Regions from separate parts of the Halobacillus sp. genome, predicted to be linked through region 1. Evidence: riboswitches for the same ligand, from Rfam matches in the RefSeq annotation. Region 1 holds a riboswitch; the other holds the start of a gene.
The links. A riboswitch is a leader RNA that binds a small molecule or an ion and turns the genes downstream of it on or off. The one in region 1 is predicted to bind FMN.
Positions count from the first base shown of each region.

Region 1 (8,778 bases):
TGTCTGACCAAATACAGCATTCTCTGCAGCAATGGTTAAGTCACATACAATATGTAATACGTGCCCGCCGCCAATTGCATATCCAGATACCATAGCCACTACAGGTTTTGGAATAACGCGGATTAAACGCTGCAAGTCCAGTACATTTAAGCGCGGAATATGGTCATCGCCAATGTAACCGCCGTGACCCCTTACTTTCTGGTCGCCTCCAGCGCAAAAAGCCTCATCTCCAGCTCCCGCCAGGACAATCACACCAATTTTAGAATCGTCGCGAGCATAAGCAAAAGCATCGATTAATTCATGTACCGTCTGTGGCCGGAAAGCATTCCTTACCTCTGGACGATTTATCGTTATTTTGGCAATCCCTTCAAATGTATCGTACAGAATATCTTCGTATTCGCGTTCGCGAACCCAATCAAAAGCCATATTGACTTCCTCCTTCTACATTTAATTATGAAACTGAAAAGCACAAAACGCTTACATACATTGTTAATTATATCATGAACTTCTCTACAATTTTAGCAAAAACTCGTGGTTTTTCGAGATGAACCGTATGACCGGCCCCTGCGACCTCTACCCAACTAACGTTAGATAACCGCTTCTCCATCTGCTGATTAATCGAACGGAATTTTTCATCTTCTTCCCCTGTGACAAGCAGCACATCTGACCTTACCTCCTCAAGCTTCTCCCACCAGGAAGGCTGAGAGCCTGTGCCCATTCCTTCCAGGGATTCTGCCAACCCTTCAACGGTGTGACTTGTACGTTCTTCTCTTAAGGTCTTTCTACGTTTTTCAGGAAGCTTTTTAAGAGTTTCAAATAGTGGAAGAGCTTCCCAGTATTTCACAAAACTATTTATACCCTCCCGATATAATAAACCGGCCAATCGCTGATCCTTAGCCCGTCGTTCTCTTCTTTCTAATTCTGATGGCAGTCCGGGTGAAGCACTTTCCAGAATTAAACGATTGACTCTTTCAGGATAAAGTAAAGCAAAAGACAATGCTGTTCTTCCTCCAAGGGAATAGCCCAGGATGTTTATTTCCTCAACGCAAAGTTCATCTAAAATTACGGCGAGATCTAAACAGAACTTCTCCATGGATACGGTTCCGATCGGACCTGTTCTGGCATGACCGGGCAGCTCTATCTTTATAAAGCGGCACTCTTTATTCATGTAACTTAAACATTCATCAAACGTATGTGTACTTCCTGTAAAACCGTGCAGCAACAACCAGACAGGCCCACTACCGGTATCCTCTACCCAGTAATTGCGTTCTTCAGCCTTTATCAGCATTCATCTTCGCTCCAAGTAGTAATGGATTCCTCAATGCTCTGCCACTTAGCTTTATGAAAGGCGACGTGATCTTCACGATTCGTAATGACTTCCACCACGAAAAGACCGTCGGAACCATAACTTTCAGCTAATGCTTTCTTATAGTCCTCCCAGCTCTCTGCCTTTCTGTGAACGCCCCCATACATCTCCACTATTTTGGAAAAATCCAAATCCAGCGGTGTACCGAACAACTCTTCGAAGTGGTCAGGATGATTCACTTGTGGGAGGTAAGAGAATATGCCACCCCCATTATTGTTAATCACTACAATAGTCAGCGGAAGCCTCTTTTGCTTGGCAATTAACATACCATTGAAGTCATGGTAAAAAGATAAATCGCCCAATAATAAGGTTGTCCTGTGCCCTGAAATAGACGAGCCCAGAGCAGCAGAAAGAACCCCATCAATTCCGTTAGCACCGCGATTAGCGAGTACCTTAACGGATTTAGGAGTAGACATAAAGAAACTGTCCACGTCTCTTATCGGCATGCTGTTTCCAACGAATAAATTGGAATTATCAGGAATATATTCTGACAAATATACGACTGCATGACCTTCATTCATTTGGTCTTCGGGCTCACTTAACATTTGATTCTTAGCGGTGCTGTTTAACTTATGCCATAGCTCCAGCCAATCCGTTTCATAACTTCCTTCTAAAAAGAAGCCGGACAATTTACTGCAAAAGACTGCCGGATCGCTCCAAATAAACTGAGCGGTGATCCCTGCAGGTTCGCGATAACTTTTGTACGTATCCACTATGAAATGGTCCGCGTAAGTTTCAATTTTTTTCACCCATTTTAAATAAGCTTTCGACACAGGCATTGCACCAAAGCGAAGAATATAATCTGGTTCGATTAACTCTTGGATGCGTTCAGACTTTAACAAAGCATCATAATTCTCTATGATGTTCCTTTTATCATGTGCCCCTGCTCTTAATTGAGATAACGGATCTGCCAGTATTGGAACTCCCAGTCTAGCAGCGAGCGTCGTTACAAAGGGAGCAAGTTCTTCGTCTGACTGCGGACCTACCACGATCACTCCTCGCTCATAACTCTTCAGCCTTTGAAACAGTTCTTCAAGTACTTCTTCCTGAAGGGCAGGGTTTCCTGATAAAGCACGAGGAATAGGCTTGACTCCTTCTCTCCAAAGTCCCTGCAAATTAAAATCAGGTACCAGCGGTTCGCGGAATGGAAGGTTCAAGTGAACCGGTCCAGGATGATTTCCTACAGCTTCTTCTACTGCTCTTGCAGCCTGGCGTCTGGCATACATGTGCAGCCCTTCTCCAGGAACAGCTAAGTCATGATACCACCTGACATAGCTGCCAAACATATCTGTCTGATCAATAGCCTGAGGGGCGCCTGTATCCCTGAGTTCATGTGGACGATCAGCTGTAAGCACCAGTAGAGGAACACGACTGTAATGAGCTTCTACAATAGCAGGGTAGTAATTTGCAGCTGCGGTGCCTGAGGTACATACAAGAGCCACTGGTTTATGTTGTTCTTTAGCAATCCCTAACGCAAAAAAAGCCGCAGAGCGTTCATCAAGATGAACCCAATGGTTTATCTCGGAATGCTCTGCAAGGGTCATAGCTAAAGGAGTTGACCTTGATCCTGGCGAAATAACCACATGCTCTACCCCCGAAAAGACGAGCTGGTCAACAAAGTGTGTCACATATTTGGTTAAGGACTCAACATGTTCCATTAACATCCTCCTAAAACTGAGAGCATCGGTTTTAATTTGACGTGTGTTTCTTCATATTCTGCATCTGGATCTGAGTCCTCTACAACACCACAGCCTGCGAATAAGGAAGCTTTATCGGATTTTATCAATGCCGAACGGATAGCAACGGCAAATTCCCCATTATTATGCATATCAAACCACCCGATCGGCCCTGCATACCATCCTCTGTTTAACTTTTCATTGGTCCGTATATAGTCAACCGATTTTTTCTGTGGCATGCCGCCAAGAGCAGGGGTTGGATGAAGTTTTTCAATGACATCGAGCAGAGTGTACCCTTTCTCCAATACTGCTGTTACCGGAGTATAAAGATGCTGAAGATTTTTTAAAGGATACAGTACAGGAGCTTCCGGAATCTGAACATTATAACAGCAGGCTTCTACTGCCTGGCGAATCATTTCTACAACAAATTGGTGCTCCTGCCGGTTTTTCGGATCATATAACAGTTCCTCCCCCAGCTGCACATCCTCTTCTTTCGTTTTCCCGCGGCGGATAGTTCCTGCTAAACAAGTCGAAACAAGTTGCTGCTTATCCAGTTTTGCCAGGCGCTCTGGTGTAGCTCCTACAAAGTATTCTCCTTCGCTTTCAAAAGCAAAAATATAACTATTAGGCTGGGTTGCCGCTAGTGCTTCAATAACAGCTGCGAGCTGGACAGGATCATTGAATGTAATACGTAACTCCCTGGCAAGAACCACCTTATCTAATAAACCTTTCTTAATATCTTCTGTTGCCTGTTCAATCGATTTCTTCCACCCGGACGGGTCAATCTCTTCTGAGTCCGTTCTTACCGGCAATTCAAAGGTCTGATGCCCAGCTTTCAGTAAAGTATCACGATGGTTAGATAATTGTGTGATTATCTGCTGCTTGTGGTCTTCTGGAAATATAAGAACATTTGTTGTCAAATAGGATTCAGGACCCTTGTTGGTCAATAGAAAAGCTGGAATGGTCATCTGGCTGTCAGGGAAAGCTTCCCATGGGACCTGTTCATTTTGTTTGGAATCAAAACTAAATCCCCCAAGCGCAACGATCCCTGTCCCCTTTTCATTAAATTCATCATATGTCGATGCACTTTGATGGATATTGTCCCACATGACCTGTATTTCCTTAAATCGATTTTCGTTTTTTGCATACATTTTATAGGCCGATCCGACAGCCACCATTGTAAAATCTTCTTCAGCGCTTCGCCAAAACAAGCAATGATTGTTTATGGAAGTTCCAGCATCCAGAAATTGAAATGGATCTGATGGCTCTATTTGATCCACCACACTAATCAATTGTGGTTCATTTCTTTCTTGCGCCTGATTTATGGCTTTTTCAATTATTTCATCTATTTGAGGTGCTTGTGTATGAAGCATCAAAATTCCTCCCATTCCTCAGGGGACGTCATAATACATTTATAACGGTTCAAGAACCGTTTGTTTAGATTCAGTAAAGGTTAATCTACATCTATTTTATTCTCTTTTTTCCCTTGACTCAAGAATTGTCCACCCAATCTTACAGTTTAATACATGTATTGACACTCAAGAAGTGTTTCTCTAAACTTAATTTGTTATCATATGAGTAGTTAAAGTACAAGGGAGAGGACATCTATGAGCTCTGTTCCAAATCAAAACATGAAAGCTTCCTTGAATGAACGTGAAGGTTTCCAGGTATGGTGGAGGCTGTTAAGACCTCATACCCTGACGGCTGCCTTTGTTCCCGTATTTGTCGGAACAATGCTTGCTGCAATGGAGCAGCCGATCAATTTGGGGTTATTTGCCGCAATGTTATTAGCTTCTATCCTCATTCAAGCTGCAACAAACATGTTTAATGAATATTACGACTATGTAAGAGGACTGGACAATGAGAATTCCGTTGGTATTGGCGGCACAATTGTAAGAGACGGTATTAGTCCAAGTGTTGTACGTTCCCTCGCTATTGGCTTCTTTGTCATGGCTGGATTGTTAGGGGTATATATTTGTATCGCTTCAAGCTGGTGGATCGCTGTTATTGGGCTTGTTTCCATGCTTTTTGGATATTTATATACAGGCGGGCCTTATCCAATCGCCTATACACCATTTGGTGAATTGACAGCTGGTTTTTTTATGGGAACGATTATTGTAGGGATTAGTTATTATATCCAGCGATTGACGATTTCATGGGAAGTTATTCTTGTCTCCATTCCCGTCGCTATATTTGTTGGAGCTATCCTGCTTGCTAACAATATCCGCGACAGAGTTGGCGATGCCGATAACGGCAGAAGGACATTAGCTATACTATTTGGTCATAAAGGATCGATTCGCTTTTTAACTGTCCTTTTTCTAATCGCCTATGGACTAACGATCGCGTTAATTATCTTTAGCATTTTACCCTATTGGTCATTTATTACCCTATTCAGTGTAGCGAAAGGTTACCAGGCTATTCAAGGGTTTAAAGGAAAATCACAACCTCTTGAAATGATGCCGGCCATGGTAGCCACTGCAAAAACCAACACGATGTATGGAGTCCTTTTGGGTATTTCTATGCTATTGGAAATTTCGATCCCTCTCGGATAACTAAAAGGATGGCTTACAGCCATCCTTTTTTCTATAGGTTTGACTCCTGAAGCAACGGGAAATATGAGGTAAAGGATGGATATCTAATGGAAAAATTAATAAAAAACACTCTAATGGAAACCTTAGGTATGGAAATTGAACATGCTCAAGCTCATTATGTTCAGATACGCATGCCTGTGGATCACCGCACTCATCAGCCTATGGGCTTTCTTCACGGCGGTGCAAGCGTAGCTTTAGCGGAAAGTGCTGCCAGTATAGGCGCATACTTAAATGTGGATGAAGAGAAACAGCAGATTTTCGGGATCGAAATTAATGCCAATCACATTAAGAGTATTCGCAAGGGGCATGTCATCGGTAAGGCAACGCCAATTCATATTGGGCGAAATACAATGGTATGGGAAGTTAAGATCCTGAATGAAGAACAAGAAACGATTTCGATATCCAGGTGTACCATTGGAGTAGTACCTGTAAAAAATAATTGAAAAGGGGCCGATTTCACATGTTAACAGAGAAACAAAAAGAATCGTTTAAACAGCAGCTTTTAGAAATGAAAGAAGAAGCAGAAAAAGAGCTCGAGGAATATAAAGATGATCGATTGAAAAACGACTACGAAAATGATGACACTGGAGAGATTTCAAGCGTAGCCGATCACCCGGGGAACTTAGGAACTGATCAGTTCGAACGGGAAAAAGAACAGACATTTTATGAAAAATCCCGTGAGAAATTAATGGAAGTCAACGATGCTTTGCAGCGAATGGAAGAAGACCGTTATGGATTGAGTGAGAAATCAGGTGAACCTATCCCCGTAGAACGTTTAGAAGCTATGCCGACAGCCCGCTATCGAGTGGATGAACTGGAAGATGAATAATATTGAATAATAAAAAGCTGTCCAGCTAAGCTGGACAGCTTTTTATTATTCACGCGGCTTTGGAAGATCGAACGCTCTTCTGCTCAATCCACGGCTTTAACTTAATGAATAATGGAACAAACAAAGCCCCGATAATAATTCCTTTAATCGCATTGAACGGGAGAATTCCCGCTAAAATAGTAATCCATTTAACATTTGCACTCATTGTTTCCCATCCCATAAACCAACTATACGCAGGTAGAATGAGAAAGTAGTTAAGCACACTCATTCCGGCTGCCATGATAATAGAACTGGCCACTATGCCGGATACTAATGATTTTGTGGATTTGAACTTGTGATAGATCATGGCTGCCGGGACCACAAACAGGACACCTGCCGCAAAATTAGCTACTACCCCTACTGGATCAGCAGCCCCTGTGTAGATGAGGTAAAGTGTATTCTTTAACCCTTCTACGATGACGCCGGCTAAGGGAGTAAAAAGAATAGCAGCAATCAGTGCAGGTATCTCACTGAAGTCAACTTTTAAATATTGAGGAAGTATAGGCAGTGGAAAATTAAGCAGCATTAAAACCATAGAAATACTTCCCATTAGAGCTAGTATAATTAATTTAAGCAAATTTGACGATTGACCTGTATAAGGATTCATCATCGATCTCCTCCTTCATCTTTTTCATCGATTCACATCCCAGATGAAGGTGAACGCACTCCTATTTCCATAATAAAAACCCTAAAGCATACATAAAGGGGCTTTAGGGTGGAGTAATTGTCCATAGGAAACAGTGGGTAGAAATAGATACACTTCTACCTGCTTCGTTCGTCATCTTCTCCCATCCAGACTGTAACTGTCGGTCCCGGATTTGCACCAGGTCCACCGTTTAGCACGAAGCCAAACGGGTCACGGACTAAGAGCGTAAAAACGCTCATCACCGTCGGTCGGGAATTGCACCCTGCCCCGAAGATGGAATCGATATGTTATTGTATGTTTATTCTATACAAAACCCTATGAAATCGCAACTCCTAAGTTTCAAATCGGATCTCTTTTGGTTTGATTAGGATTAATTTTGATCGTTGTTGACGAGTTTCGTCAACAATTCGTCAACAACATAAGCCATAATCAAATCCGTTACGATGTTTGATCTCTACTGGTAGGTCGTCGCTCTTAGTCGTTGTAGAGCAAACTCGATTTCTTCCAGCTTCTGTTCATCAAGATCGGCTATCTCCACTTGCTCATCTTCTCTCCTGAGCTTCTGGATTTCCTCCACATGCTCCGGCAACATTAATAATGTCCGCTTTATAGCACCCCTGATCTCTAGGACCATTACTCACCAGTAGAGTTCGTGTAATAATAGAATGCGCATGCTCCACTGACATTAGGGCTTCCTGTAGCATTTCACTGCACAAAAATAACCGTATTAACATCATGCTCATTGCAGAAGTCAACATGACATTTCATTAAGTATTCCGATACTCCACCCTAACGCTTAGTTCTATTTATTCCAAACAGTACCATACCCTCAACATAATTTCTCAAAAAAAAAACGCCATTACAATTTTGTAATAGCATCTCAAATGTTAACGAGATTTAATTAAATTATTAGTACAGAGCTGCTCTTCAACACTAGAGATTTTTTAAGTTACTGACTATTGATATCTAGTTATCACAAGATGCGCGGAAACTGGACGCGTTCCTCCTGCCAATGGTGTGATTGTTAATGCAGTTGCGTTTCCTGCTGGATTCCGCACCGTTAACGTTGAATTAATTACAGTTGTTTCCACGAGCGCCATTCCAATAATTTGAGACGTTCCCGTCGCTCGCCCCACTACTGTGTACGCTAAGTCTGCTCCATTTAGAGTCAGTATAAGCTGGCCGGGCTCCGTTACACTTACCTGAAACAGCACCTGATAGATCCCAATGTCTGCTAAATTAAATTCAGAATCATTATCGCGGGTTATTCCTGTACCAGGACTACTAGGACCATCCTGAGGAAAGCTTACATCAGTACCTACAGCTACCGTATCAGCATTATCCGGCGGCATAAGAGCAAAGAAATCAGCGAAATCCAACACCCCACCTGCAGGACCTTGAGGGCCCGTAGCCCCTGTTTCACCCTGCGGTCCTGTTGGACCTGCTGGACCCGGAGGGCAGTCACATTTAGTTGATTTCCGATGATAAATAGGACAAAAACCACAGTATTTTTTTACCTTCAAATTCATCACCTCCACTACATATAACCCAGCATATGCAATAGTAATAAATCTGACTGGACTTTTCACGATTGACTACAATCTAAATAAAGCGCAATAATATAGGAACCT
Region 1 covers NZ_JBAPTY010000384.1:16,368-25,145, forward strand. Annotated here, with positions in the region: gene menB (1,4-dihydroxy-2-naphthoyl-CoA synthase) at 1-426, opposite strand, end outside; gene menH (2-succinyl-6-hydroxy-2,4-cyclohexadiene-1-carboxylate synthase) at 494-1,288, opposite strand; gene menD (2-succinyl-5-enolpyruvyl-6-hydroxy-3-cyclohexene-1-carboxylic-acid synthase) at 1,282-3,024, opposite strand; gene WAM07_RS16105 (isochorismate synthase) at 3,024-4,415, opposite strand; gene WAM07_RS16110 (1,4-dihydroxy-2-naphthoate polyprenyltransferase) at 4,650-5,594, shown strand; gene WAM07_RS16115 (hotdog fold thioesterase) at 5,681-6,076, shown strand; gene WAM07_RS16120 (hypothetical protein) at 6,094-6,462, shown strand; gene WAM07_RS16125 (ECF transporter S component) at 6,512-7,111, opposite strand; FMN riboswitch at 7,278-7,426, opposite strand; gene WAM07_RS16130 (YolD-like family protein) at 7,602-7,739, opposite strand; gene WAM07_RS16135 (collagen-like protein) at 8,104-8,676, opposite strand.

Region 2 (5,412 bases), on a different contig from region 1:
CAACCTGTCCACTTTTACTGATCAAATGTTTTCATTAATGTAGCCATTTCAATGGCTCCTGTCGCGGCTTCCCAGCCTTTATTGCCTGCTTTAGTTCCCGCACGCTCAATGGCCTGCTCAATCGTATCCGTCGTAACAATCCCAAAGATGACAGGAACGCCGCTTTGTTGAGAAGCCTGCGAAACTCCTTTCGCAGCTTCTCCACATACGTAATCAAAATGAGGAGTAGATCCTCGAATTACGGCACCCAGAGTAATTACGGCATCGTAGTTACCGGTTTTAGCCATTTTAGAGGCTACAAGAGGAATCTCAAATGCTCCCGGTACATGAGCTGTTTCCACTCCGTTCATATCCACTCCATGGCGTTTTAGAGCATCCAAAGCTCCCTCATACAGCTTACTCGTAATAAAATCATTGAACCTTCCTACCACAATACCAACTTTCAAACCAGTTCCTACTAAATTTCCTTCATATGTCTTAACCATCTTATTCCGCTCCTTTTTATAAATGAAACATATGTCCCATTTTAGACTTTTTAGTTTTCAAATAAAGTTCATTTTCCTTCCGGGACTTCATCTCAATGGGTACACGTTCCACTACTTCAAGATTGTACCCTCTAAGTCCGGAAATCTTTTTAGGATTATTGGTAAGCAGATTAAGTTTTGAGATACCTAAATCTCTTAAGATTTGAGCTCCCACCCCATAATCACGCAAATCAGGGCCAAATCCCAATTTTTCATTAGCCTCTACAGTATCAAGCCCCTGCTCTTGAAGCTTATACGCTCGCAGCTTATTCACAAGACCAATGCCTCTGCCTTCCTGCCGCATATATAACAGGACGCCGCTTCCATTCTCAGAAATCTGCCTCAACGCATTATGAAGCTGCGGACCGCAGTCACAACGGTAAGAGCCAAATACGTCGCCCGTCAGACATTCTGAATGAACACGGACCAATGTTGGTGTCTCAGGATCAATTTCTCCTTTAACTAAAGCAATATGTTCTTTATAGTCAATATCGTTCGTGTAAGCAATCGCCCTGAAGTCCCCATATTCCGTCGGTAAAGCAACTTCTACTTCTTTATTCACATGATTTTCAATTCGATACCGATATTGAATTAAATCGGCAATCGTAATCATTGGAATATCGAATTCATCGGCCATTTCGCGTAAATCAGGAACTCTCGCCATCGTACCATCATCTTTAATAATTTCACAGATTACTCCAGCAGGCCTCGCTCCTGAGAGCTCCGCTAAATCTACGGAAGCTTCCGTATGACCGGCTCGGCGCAGCACGCCTCCTTCTTTAGCAATCAGCGGGAAAATATGCCCGGGCTTTTGAAAGTCTGCGGCTGTCGCTTGAGGGTTCAGCATTTCCCTAATGGTAAGAGCCCGCTCATCAGCCGAGATGCCGGTTGTCGTATCCTTATGATCAATACTCACTGTAAAGGCTGTCTGGTTAGGATCCGAATTTTGATCCACCATCGGCATCAGTTCCAGATGATCGGCCAAACCACTGGTAACCGGTGCGCATACCAGTCCACGTCCATGCTTGATCATAAAGTTGATCATCTCCGTACTTGCGTATTCAGCAATCCCGACAAGATCCCCTTCGTTTTCACGGTCCTCGTCATCACAGACAATTACCAATTTCCCCTGCTTCAATCTTTCTATGGCTTTTTCAATTGTATCAAACATTACTTCACCTTCTTTTCTAGGCAAAACCGTTATCAGACAAAAACTGTTTGGTCATTGTCGATTTCGGCTGCTCTGAGTGATCTCCCTTTAAAAAATGGGCAACATACTTACCAATCATGTCACATTCTATATTCACGCGATCTCCGTTTTCCTTTTGCCCCAGGACGGTATGTTCCATCGTATGAGGAATCAGGGAAATCGTCACGCGGCTGCCTTCTACCCCAAATACGGTTAGAGACGTACCATCTACCGCAATTGAACCTTTATACACAAAATAATGAATAAGTTCTTCCGACATCTCGATTTCATAATATACCGCGTTTGATTCAGATTTTTTTGAAACAATAGTCCCCGTTCCGTCAATATGACCGGATACGAGATGACCACCGAATCTGCCTCCAGCAGCCATAGCCCGTTCAAGATTCACGGGGCTCCCCTGCTTTAATTCACTTAGATTCGTAGCTCTATAAGTTTCAGGCATAATATCAAATTCTACGGAACGGTCTGTATAGCTGGTTACAGTTAAGCAGACGCCATTGATTGAAATGCTGTCTCCTAACTTCACGTCAGATAGCACTTTCTCCGCAGATATACTAAGTTCCAGAGACTCGGTTTTACTTTTAATAGAATGTAAAGAGCCGATCTCTTCAATAATCCCTGTAAACATTGATTTCCCTCCTTCTTACAGACACAATTTTTATATCCTCCCCTATTTGTTCATGGGATACTACCTGATAATCAGGTGCGTTTTTCAATTCGCTGATCCCCTTTCCTGCTACTGGAGAAGATGCGTCTTTTCCTCCAATCAGTTTAGGGGCGATATAGGTGATGGTTTCTTCTACTTTTCCAGCTCGAACAAAAGCATCAGCAATGGTTCCTCCGCCCTCTACTAGTAAAGAAGTCATTTTTTGTTCTCCTAAGTACTGCAGAGCCTGATGGATGTCTATCTGGTCTACATCCTGTTGAATAACTCTAATATGGTCAAGATCCTGAAGTTTTTGGACCGTATTCTTTGAGGCATGCTTACCGGTAAAAATCCAGGTCGGAGCTTCCTGATTTTGAATAAGATTAGAAGACAATGGAATCCTGAGCTTGGAATCGAAAACCACACGAATCGGATTTCTTCCTTTTCCTTCTATTCTTGTGGTCAATTTAGGATCATCCAACAGGACTGTCTGAATTCCCACAAGGATGGCATCCGATAAATGACGATAGGTATGCCCGTCTTCCCGTGCTTCTTTTCCTGTAATCCACTGACTTTCGCCTGTGGTTGTTGCAATTTTTCCGTCTAAACTCATGGCCGCTTTCAAGCGTACATAGGGTTCCCCTGTCTGGATAAAGTGAAAGAAATCCTTATTGAGCTGATCCGCCTCTTCAGTTAAAACATTGGTTTCAACTTCAATGCCGGCTTCCCTCATCATATTTATACCTTTTCCTGAAACCTCTGGGTTAGGGTCATGGGATGCTATAACCACCCTCTTAATCCCGGCATCGATGATCGCTTTGGCACAAGGAGGGGTTTTACCGTAGTGGCTGCAAGGTTCAAGTGTTACATAGATTTCTGCACCCTTCGCTTTTTCTCCGGCCATCTGGAGAGCATGAACCTCTGCATGAGCTTCTCCAGCCTTCACGTGTACGCCCAGTCCTACCAATTCATTATCTTTGATAATTACTGCTCCAACAGATGGATTGGGGCTGGTTTGACCTACTGTTTCGCCCGCCATCTGAATCGCTGTCTTCATATATCGTTCATCACGGCTCATGTTCCCGCCTCCTTACGATGAATAAAAAAATAAACCCTGAAGAAGACATACTTCCCCAGGGTTTATATTACTTTTGATTTGCATACGCCAAATAAACGGTACGAGTCTACTTCTCTGGTACCTTGGCATGCTCCACATCCTTCTCCCATCCAGACTGTAACTGTCGGCTTTGGTGTTTCACCAAATCAGGAGGAAGAGTGCTTTACACTTCTTCCCCGTCGCGGGCTTAGAACAATTGTTCATCACCGCCGGCTGGGATTTTCACCCGACCCCGAAGGACTCTGTATTCTTTTGTATTACTATAAATATATATGAAATGACGCAAACTCGCAATTCTTTAGGTTTATTTCTTGAACCTCACCCATTTAACCATGAGTTGAGCCGTCCGCTAATGGCAGATATAAACGTCTTTCTTCTCCCCATTCGTCTGTATGTTAACCATTCATGTGTGAATAATAAAAGAAAATGGGAGGTCAGGTACTTGCCGTATATAGAGACAGATACTTCGTTTCATGCCCTCTCAACGTTTATCCGTGAAATGAAAACTTAGCCGATGACCTTCTTTAAGATTCTCTTTGAAGATCAAGTATCTAATCCTTGCCACGCTAAGTTCTTCACTTCTACATAATTGGTGAAATACAGCTATTTAAAAAAGAGGAGCTTCTTAATAGAAGCTCCTCTTAAGTTGTGCTAACAAAATGATTATAAAAATATAGGAATGTATTGCTCCTGTAATAGATCGATCCTTATTTGTGCACTTCCCTGTAAAGATCGTTTATGAGCGCCATGCCCCCCGGTACTATCTGTATGCCACACAAAATAACTGTTTTGCAATTGATCTTTGATTGGACTCACATAATCTTGATCGTATTCATAATGAGTTGACTCGTTCCCATTATCAGAAATAAATGAGTACGTTTCTCTTTCCATTTTGGAAAGCATGGGTAGTTTCAGCCAGTCTACTTTCACTACTTTATCCCAGGCAATTGGTTGTTTTAAAATCCGGACGGTACGTTTATGAGAGTCACTTACATAATGAATATCAACCGCAAGTATTCCACTTAGGAACACTGTAGATGAGTGTGGAAGCACATGAGTTTTTACAGACTGCAGATTACAGTCTAAGTTTAGAATTTCAAAGATGTCATCCGAAAGATTCAAAGATTCGAGGATGTGGATATCAACGTTCAGCCTGGCAAGCACTACAGGCACCTTAATTAAAAGAGGTTGCTTTTTTTCCGCAACTATTGAATCAACCTGTGCGATCGTGTGTTCATTTTCTTTTGACGAAACTTCCTGCAGACGGTTTTCTGGTAAAGTATCCATTTCTTTTAGTTTTGTGGTCAGAAAGGGAGGGCAGAATTCGCGCTTTAGAATATCCGAAAATCCATTTGACAGTGGCAGGATATCTGTTAAATAAACGATTGGATCTTCCTCATATTCATCCGTGGAAAATGATAATTCCTGCTCCAAGGACGAAGAAGATTCTAAATCTAATTCTTCAATTCCACGAGAACTTTCTGATGAAGACTCTGTGAGCATGTAAGAAATTTCTCTATAGAGGTCCTGCTCACTTATATGGGAAGGATTATTGTCTGAATCCTGGTCTACATTATGGTGCATCTCCGCTGACTGGCTGCTTTCCATTTGAGATACATAATGGTTTTTAAAACTCACGTATTCATTGGAAGACTCATTCTCAATCGATGAAACAATATCCTTTAACATGGAGTAATCTTCTCCAAAGGTAGTTTCCTGCTGTGGATCTCTATGCTCAAATGACTGAGCACTTATTTCCATTGATGATGATTCACCTAACATTGAAATAAATTCTTTTAAGAACGAACCGCTTTGATCATTATGACCAATAGATTCCTTTTTTACTGGATCCATCTTCCCCCTCCAGCCAAACTCATTTTCATTTGAACGTGCAGCTAGATCCTCTTGCATTGGC
Region 2 covers NZ_JBAPTY010000266.1:29-5,440, forward strand. Annotated here, with positions in the region: gene ribE (6,7-dimethyl-8-ribityllumazine synthase) at 15-485, opposite strand; gene WAM07_RS11235 (bifunctional 3,4-dihydroxy-2-butanone-4-phosphate synthase/GTP cyclohydrolase II) at 502-1,695, opposite strand; gene ribE (riboflavin synthase) at 1,712-2,362, opposite strand; gene ribD (bifunctional diaminohydroxyphosphoribosylaminopyrimidine deaminase/5-amino-6-(5-phosphoribosylamino)uracil reductase RibD) at 2,343-3,458, opposite strand; FMN riboswitch at 3,592-3,741, opposite strand; gene WAM07_RS11250 (hypothetical protein) at 4,161-5,412, opposite strand, start outside.
Region 2: it holds a riboswitch for FMN, as region 1 does, so the genes downstream of both, ribD (bifunctional diaminohydroxyphosphoribosylaminopyrimidine deaminase/5-amino-6-(5-phosphoribosylamino)uracil reductase RibD) here and WAM07_RS16125 (ECF transporter S component) in region 1, are expected to answer to the same signal.